Regions from separate parts of the Catellatospora aurea genome, predicted to be linked through region 2. Evidence: predicted binding sites of a transcription regulator. Region 2 holds the regulator's gene; the other holds the start of a gene.

What was found. The regulator HspR, encoded in region 2, represses chaperone genes until heat shock. The targets are predictions, from matches to a motif close to TTGAGTNNNNNNNACTCAA.
Positions count from the first base shown of each region.
Region 1: a site for HspR is predicted at 1,632-1,650, ahead of lon (endopeptidase La). Genes of this name have one in related genera too.

Region 1 is NZ_JBHTAC010000072.1:4,511-8,716, reverse strand. It holds gene lon (endopeptidase La) at 1-1,608, opposite strand, end outside; gene ACFQO7_RS36505 (hypothetical protein) at 1,832-2,659, opposite strand; gene ACFQO7_RS36500 (MFS transporter) at 2,688-3,917, opposite strand; gene ACFQO7_RS36495 (DUF5937 family protein) at 4,018-4,206, shown strand, end outside.
Region 2 is NZ_JBHTAC010000026.1:91,027-95,232, forward strand. It holds gene ACFQO7_RS23680 (WD40/YVTN/BNR-like repeat-containing protein) at 1-486, opposite strand, end outside; gene ACFQO7_RS23685 (hypothetical protein) at 742-1,173, shown strand; gene ACFQO7_RS23690 (antitoxin) at 1,240-1,455, opposite strand; gene ACFQO7_RS23695 (heat shock protein transcriptional repressor HspR) at 1,530-1,937, opposite strand; gene dnaJ (molecular chaperone DnaJ) at 1,944-3,110, opposite strand; gene grpE (nucleotide exchange factor GrpE) at 3,190-4,011, opposite strand; gene dnaK (molecular chaperone DnaK) at 4,008-4,206, opposite strand, start outside.

The sequences.
Region 1 (4,206 bases), on a different contig from region 2:
CTCCAGTTGGCGTACGCCCGCCTCGCGGGTGTGCTCGGCGGCGATCGCGCCCAGCGCGCCGTCGCTGATCGACACCTCGTCGGCGGTCAGGCCGGCCCGGTCGAGCTGCCGCGGCAGCAGGTGGTCCCGGGCGATGGCGACCTTCTCCTGCTCGGTGTAGCCGTCCAGGGTGACCAGCTCCATCCGGTCCAGCAGCGGGCCGGGGATGGTCTCCACCACGTTCGCGGTGGCCAGGAACAGCACGTCGGACAGGTCGAGGTCGACCTCCAGGTAGTGGTCCCGGAACGTGTGGTTCTGCGCCGGGTCGAGCACCTCCAACAGGGCCGCGGCCGGGTCGCCGGCGTACCCCGCGGAGATCTTGTCGACCTCGTCCAGCAGCACCACCGGGTTCATCGAACCCGCCTCGCGCAGCGCCCGGACCAGGCGGCCCGGCAGCGCGCCGACGTAGGTGCGCCGGTGGCCGCGGATCTCGGCCTCGTCGCGCACGCCGCCCAGCGACACCCGGACGAACTTGCGCCCGAGCGCCCGTGCGACGGACTCGCCGAGGCTGGTCTTGCCCACCCCGGGCGGACCGGCCAGGGCCAGCACCGCGCCGGAGCCGCGACCGCCCACCTGCTCCAGGTTGCGGGCCGCCCGGCGGTTGCGCACCGCCAGGTACTCCAGGATGCGGTCCTTGACGTCGTCGAGGCCCGCGTGGTCGGCGTCCAGCACCGCCCGCGCCGCGGCGAGGTCGGTGTTGTCGTCGGTACGCACGTTCCACGGCATCTCCAGCACCGTGTCCAGCCAGGTGCGGATCCAGCTCGTCTCCGGGGAGGCGTCGCTGGCCCGCTCCAGCTTGCCGACCTCGCGCATGGCCGCTTCCCGCACCTTCTCGGGCAGATCGGCGGCCTCCACCCGGGACCGGTAGTCGGCCGAGCCCTCGGGCTCGTCCTCACCCAGCTCCTTGCGGATCGCGGCCAGCTGCTGGCGCAACAGGAACTCGCGCTGGGACTTCTCCAGACCCTCGCGCACCTCGCTGTTGATCTTCTCGGAGACCTCCTGCTCGGCCGCGTGCTCCCGCGCCCAGCCGACCAGCAGCTCCAGCCGCGCCGTCACGTCCGGCGAGCCGAGCAGCTCCACCTTCTGCGCCAGCGTCAGCCACGGGGCGTACCCGGCCGAGTCGGCCAGCTCGCTCAGGTCGGTCATCCGCTCGACCGCGTCGATGATCTGCCACGCGCCGCGCTGCTGCAGCTCGGCGGTGACCAGCGCCTTGTACTCGCGGGCCAGCTCCTTGGCGCGGCCGGCCGGTTCCGGCTCGGTGACCAGGGTCGCCTCGACCCACAGCGCCGCACCCGGTCCGGGCACGCCCGAGCCGATGCGGGCACGGGTGACACCGCGCAGCACGGCGGCACGCTCTCCGCTGGGGAGGCGGCCGACCTTCTCGATCACCGCGGTCACGCCGTACGTGCCGTACTCGCCGTCCAGCCGCGGCACGGCCAGCACGGTCTTGTCACCGGACGCCCGCGCCGCGTCGATCGCGGCCTGGGTGTCCGGCTGGAGCGCCACCGCCACCACGTTGCCGGGCAGCAGAACGGCGTCGTCCAGGGGAAGAACGGGGAGTGTGGTCATCGTCGACACCTGCCATTCTGAACTTGAGTCTTACCCACTCAAGTCCAGGACGACCTTGGTTGTTCCCTCAACCAAACGGTGTGACCCACGCCACTCCCGCGTTCGCCGCGCCTCGCGCTTGCTCAAGATCGTCCGACTTGCCGGGCAGGCGTGCGTATCTTGAGCGCGGATACGCACAGGTGCCTGGCAAGTCGGACGATCAAGGCCAACCCCGGCGGGCGGGTCAGCAATTCCCGCGCGGGATGTACAGCGGGCGGTCGGTGTCCTCGGCCGCGTGGGCGGACGCCGCCGCGCCGACGAGGGTGGCCTCCGCGTGACTCGCCGAGGCGGGCGACGGGACCACGGGCGCAGCGGTCTCGGGCACGGAGTGGATCTCGGGACCACCCTGGGCCTCGGACGTGGCCTGGACCGGGGACGTGGCCTGGGCCTCGGGCGCGGCCTGGACCGGGGACGCGGCGGCCGGTTCGGGACGCGCGTCGGCCTCGGCCGTGGGGCTGACCTCGATGATCGAGTGAGTCTCGGGCACCGCGTCGGTCTCGGTCGAGCTCGCTGCCGGGGAGGTAGTCGCCTCCGCCGCGCCGGCCGCGGCCATCATCGCGGCGAACTCGTCGGCCTCGGAGTGCCCGGTCGGCTGAGCGGCGGGCAGTGCCGCACCGTACGCCTCGGCGCTCAGGATCCCGGTGGGCTTCGGGGCGAGCAGGCCGATCGCCAGGCCGGTGATCACGGGCATCACCGCGTACGACGAGGCGACGTCGGAGAAGTAGACGTCCAGCCCGATGTTGAACGCGCCGCCCAGGTACAGGCCCAGGTCACCGGCCGTGGTGACGGCCGCCCAGACGAGACCGACGAGCACGCCCTCGGGGCCCGCCGCCGTCGGGCGCTTGCGCAGGTAGCGGATGGCGAAGCCGAGCACCAGTGCGACCATCGTGGTCAGCTTGATCGACTCGTACAGAGCCTCGTGCTTGCCCTCGGCGGGCAGCAGGATCAGCGAGATGCCGACCATGCCCAGCCACACCGCCAGTCCGTACCCGAGCACGCGCGACGACTTCATGGGCGATTCCTCCTCGAAAGCGGGGTTCCTACCCTGCTAACCGCGTGGAGCGCGTCGAGGTCGCTACCACCGAGCCCGCGGCCAGCAGCGTCATCGCGGCCAGCCCACCCCACATCGCGCCCGGACCGGTGGTGAGCAGCCACGTCAGCAGCGCCGGAGCGAGCGCCATGCCGATGCCGGTGGACAGCTGGAAACGCGACAGCGCCCGGCCGAGGGAACCCGCGGGTGCGCCCGCGATGACCAGGGCGGTGGCGCTGCCCGCGTACAGGATCTCCCCGGCGGTGAAGACGACGGCGCACAGCGCGATCGCGATCGGCCCGGCGTCGCCGCCGAGCGTCCCGGCACCCCAGAAGCCCACGTACGCCACGGCCAGCAGCACGCCGGAACCGGCCAGCACCCGGTGCCGCGGCACCCGGGCGAGCCACACCACCAGCGCCACCTGCGTCGTGATCACCAGGACGGTGTTGCCGACGAAGATGCCCGCCGACCACGCGGGCGACGCGTGCAGGTAGGTCAGCAGCAGCGCGGGCAGCGCCACCTCCAGCACCGAGAAGTTGGCCGCGTACGGCAGGTTCGCCACCAGCAGCGGCCGCAGGTACGCCAGCTCGCCTCGCGTGCCGCCGGACGGGGCGGCGGGCGCTGCTGTCGCGCGCAGGCGCATGCCCCACGCGCCGATGCCGGAGGCGAGGTAGCCGAGGGCGCTGATCGCGGCGAGCCCGCGCAGCGCCGTGTCCCCGCCGCCGACGGCCGCGGTGGCCACCAGCGCGCCCACGCCGAGCGCGGCGTTGCGTAGCGACCGGCCCGCGGCCAGCGCGGCGTCGCGCTCCCGGCCGGTGGCGAGCGTGGCCACCACCGCGGCATGCGCTGCGGGCCAGGCCTGGCTGCCCAGGCCCAGCAGCAGCGCCCCGATCGTGAACCCGGCCGGGGTCGGCGCGGCCACCAGCAGGGCCGCGCCCAGCGCGCGGACCAGCAGTGTCGTAGCGACCGGCGTCGACCGTGCGCCGCGGTCCAGCCAGCGGCCGGCCGGTGGCAGCGCGGCCAGCCCGGCCAGCAGGCCCACGGTCACCGCCAGGCCCGCGCCGCCGGGGCTCAGGCCGACCGCGGTCAGACCGTAGAGCAGCAGGAACGGCCGCAGCATGCCCGTGCCGAGCGCGTCCACGGCCAGCACCGCGGCATAACGCGGCCCGCCGAGGCGGCGCAGCAGGGACGTTCGCGCCGGTACGGCCGGGGGCGCGGGGGTGGGGGAGACGAGGGTCATGGCCGGCACCGTGCGCCCGCCCGGCCGCCGCGGGCACGTGGGTTGACGGAGGTCGTCAATCGGCGCGGCCCGGCCGTGGCGGTGGTGCCACCATGGCGTGGTGAGCCTGACCATCGACGTCACCGGCCTGCCGCCGGAGCGGTACGTCTTCGCCCCCTCGCCGCTCGGCGAGCTGACCGCGGTGCTGCACGCCCTGGTCGAGCCCGCGCACCACCCGGCGCTGCACGGCTTCGTCACGGCGACGCTGTCGGCGCTCAAACCCGAGCTGGCCGAACGGATCTTCGAGGCG
Region 2 (4,206 bases):
GCGCACACCGGTGGCGGCGTGGTAGTCGGCCGGCACGGTGGCGCTGAAGGTGAAGGTCAGGCCGCCGTCGCGGGACAGGTGGTAGCCGCCGGCCTTGTCGCCCCAGATCATCATCTGCTTCGGGCCGACCACGTACAGCTGGATGCTCTCGTCCTCGGCGAGCGGCATCGGGCGGGCCTGCCAGGTGACCCCGGCGTCCGCGGTCGCGAACAGGCGGCCCCGGCAGGTCCCGCTGCCGCCGCAGTCGGTGAAGACGGCGTAGCCGTTGCGGGCGTCGGCGAACTCGACGAACGGCAGGTAGCCCGGCGGCACGCCGACCTCGGCCGTACGCTCCTGCACCGCCGCCCGCGCAGGCGGGGACGCGGTAGTGGCCGGGATTGGCGAGGACGTGCTGAGGCCCTCGCCGCGCGGGGTGCACGCCGTGACCAGCGCGAGCCCGAGCACCGTCATGAGCAGCGGGCGCACGCGGCCCGCGATTCCGTTCACGCTGGCGGAAGTCATACCCGGTCGAGCCGTGAACCGGCGGGCCGGTTCCCGTCGGCACCGGTCGATGGGGCGCTTTCGGTGTCCTGACGCCCAGCTGCCGTGCCCGGTTGGTCGCAATGCGTAACAGGTTGATGAAAGTACGCGCCGTGACCTTCCCTTGACCTGGGCGGCCGCGCTAGCGTGTCGCGGCAGCAGCGCCGCTGAATCTGGCCGCGTCTTCCCCCATCCCGCGTCTTCACAGCGGAGGAGATATCGATGAGCGCTTCTCCGGCGGTGTTCCGAGGATTCGCCAACCCGGTCGACCCCACCCCCAACGAGTTGCGCACCTGGGCGTACGCGCCAGACTCCGTGCCGCTCACCGCCATGCCGCCGGACTGGGACCTGCTCGTCTCCGGTGACCGGCTCATCGGGACCCTGTTCGACCTGGCGATGGACACCAGCTGCCCGGCCCGCCGCTTCACCATGCACTGCCTGTACATCTACGCCGCCGACGCGATCCGCACCGGCTTCAAGGCCCACCCTCGGCGCAAGCTGCGCAAGATGGTCGAGGAGGCCGAGGAGGAGGGCGACGAGCAGATGGCGATCTGGGCCCACAACACCCGCGTGCTGCTGGCCCGGCCCCAGCTCTTCGACTACCACGACTGGTGCGAAGGCGGTCTGGTCCGCCATTCGCGGAGATTGCAGTAAGAGCACCTGATCTCGCACACACGGCTCCCCGCGGAACTGACCGCGGGGAGCCGTGGCGCGATACGACTATTTCTTGTTCATCTTGTCGATCGCGTCTTTGGTCATGTCCTGGGCCTTGTCGACGTGACCGGCGTACTTGCCGCCGGTCTTGTTGTCGACGGCGTCGCCTGCCTGGTCGACGGCCTTCTTGGCCTTGTCCGACATCTGCTTGGCCTTGTCCGTGGCCTGGTCCGACTTGTCGTCGATACCGAGGGCGTCCTTGGCCTTGTCCAACATGCCCATCTCATCCCCCTCCGGGTCAGTCCGACAATTCGGACTGACCCATGTCGAGGATACCGGCCGGCGACCTGCCGGGTTCAGCCTTCGGCCGAACGCGGCCGCCACACCACCAGCGCCGTCGAGGTGCGGGTGCTCGGCAGCAGATCGGTGCGCGGGAACGCGGAGATGGTCTCCAGCTGCGCCAACCGCCGCTCGGCATACGCCAGCTGCTGCTGCGCATGCTCCAGCCGCTCGCGCAACTCCAGCACCAGCTGCTCCAGATCGATGATCCGCTTGACGCCGGCCAGGCTGACGCCCTCCTCCTGGCTGAGCCGCTGGATCTCACGCAGCAGCTCGACATCACGCAGGCTGTACCGGCGTCCGCCGCCCGCGGAGCGGCCCGGCTCGACCAGACCCATCCGGTCGTACTGCCGCAGCGTCTGCGGGTGCATCCCGGCCAGCTGCGCGGCCACCGAGATCAGCAGCACCTTGGCGTGCACGTCCACTGTGGATCACCTCCGTTCCAGGTGGTCCCGCCGCACCGGCGGGGCCAGCTCGGTGAAGCGCACCAGCGCGTCCCGGGCTTCCTCGGAGAGCTGCTGCGGCACCACTATCTCCACGGTAACCAGCAGATCCCCGCTGTGGCCATCACGTTTGGGCACACCCTTGCCCCGCACCCGCAGCAGCCGCCCGCTGGGCGTGCCGGCGGGCACCTTGACCTTCATCATGCCGTCCAAAGTGGGCACCCGGACCTCCGCGCCGAGCACCGACTCGGCGAAGGTCACCGGGACCGTCACGGTCAGGTCGTCGCCGTTGCGGCCGAACATGGCGTCCGGGCGCACGATCGCGCGGATGTACAGGTCACCGGGGGCGCCACCGCGCTCGCCCGGCTCACCGCGCCCGGCCAGCCGGATGCGCTGCCCGTCGGAGACACCGGCCGGGATGCGTACGGTCAGCGTGCGGGTCTTGGTCACCCCGCCGGTGCCGTGGCACTCGGGGCACTTCTGGTCGACGACCGTGCCCACACCCTGGCAGTCGCGGCAGGCCTCGGAGAAGCCGAACGCGCCCTGGTTGCGGTTGACCACACCGGTGCCCTGGCAGTGCGGGCAGGCCCGGGGGCGGGTTCCCGGCTTGGCCCCGTCGCCGTGGCAGGTGTCGCACACGCCCAGCGTGCGCAGCGTCAGCGGCTGGGTGGTGCCCTGCACCGCGTCGGCGAAGTCCAGGAAGATCTCGGCCTCGACGTCGCGACCGCGAGCCGGGCCGCGCGGGGGAGCGCCGGTGCCGGTGGCCCCGCCCGAGAAGATCGAGCCGAACAGGTCGGAGAAGCTCGCGCCGCCGAACCGCTGGTCCGGGCCCTGGCGTCCACCGCCCTGGCCGAACAGGTCGTTCACGTCGAAGTGCTGCCCGCCCGCGCCACGCGCGCCGCGCCGGAACGCGCCGGCCTCGAACAGCGAGCGCATCTCGTCGTACTCACGCCGCCGGTTCTCGTCCGACAGCACGTCGTACGCCTCGGACACCGCCTTGAAGCGCTCCTCGGCGGCGGTGTTGCCGGGGTTGTGGTCAGGATGCAGCTCGCGTGCGAGTCTGCGGTACGCCTTCTTGATCTCGCTTGCGGTGGCGTCCTTGGCCACTCCGAGCACGGCGTAGAAATCCTTCTCCAGCCAGTCTTTCGAGCTCATCCGTCCCCCTCCCCCAGTCGTGATCGAAGCTCCCTCCCCCGCCCGGAATCGGGCGGGGGAGGGAGCCCCGGTCATGGTGTCATTCCGGTGCCGCGACGGCCACCATCGCGGGGCGCAGCAGGCGCTCGCCCAGCAGGTAACCACGGCGCATCACGTCGATGCAGGTCGGCTCGGTCACGTCGGCGGACGGCAGGTGCGCCACCGCCTCGTGCCGGTTCGGGTCGAAGGTGTCGCCCTTCTCGCCGAACGCGGTCAGGCCGAACTTCGCCACCACCGCGGCGATCTGGTCGGCCACCGCGCCGAACGGCCCGCTCAGGTCACCGTGCTCGCGGGCCCGGTCCAGGTCGTCGAGCACCGGCAGCAGCGCCGTCAGCACCTGACCGGTGGCGAGCTCGGCGGAGACCGTGCGGTCGCGCTCCACCCGCTTGCGGTAGTTCGCGTACTCGGCGGTCACCCGCTGCAGGTCGGCGGTGCGCTCCTCCAGAGCGGACCGCAGCTGCGCGAGCTCCGCGCCCAGCGCGGGTGCCGGCTCGGCCTCGGGCGCGGCCGTCACGGTGACCGGCTCGGCCTCGACGACCTCGCCCTCCACCGCCTCGGCGGTGTCCGGCCCGGCCTCGGCAGCCGCCTCCGGCTGCGCGACGACCGGCACCTCGACGGTGTCCTGGTCGGCGACAGCCTCGGCGGCCTGCGGCGTCGGGTCCTGCTCGGTGCTCTCCGGGGCAGGGGTCTCCTGTTCTCCGGTCGGCTGTTCGGTGCCGGCCGCCGGGGCGGCCGGCGTCGCCGGCTGCTCGGACATGGTCGCTCCGCTCGGGCTGATCTTGCGCTTGTTCTTGATCACGATGCGCTCGCCGGCGGGGGACTGCTCCTCCGCCGGCGAGGCACCCTGTGCCGCTTCGGTCACTTCTTGCCCTCGTCGTCGATGATCTCCGCATCCACGACGTCGTCGTCGGCACGGCCACCGGCCGCGTCGTGCTGCTGGCCCGCACCGGCCGCGGCCGGGTTGTCACCCTGGTTGTACAGGGCGGAGCCGGCCGCCTGGGAGACCTGCGCCAGCTTCTCGTGCGCCGACTTGATCTTCTCCAGATCGGTGCCCGCG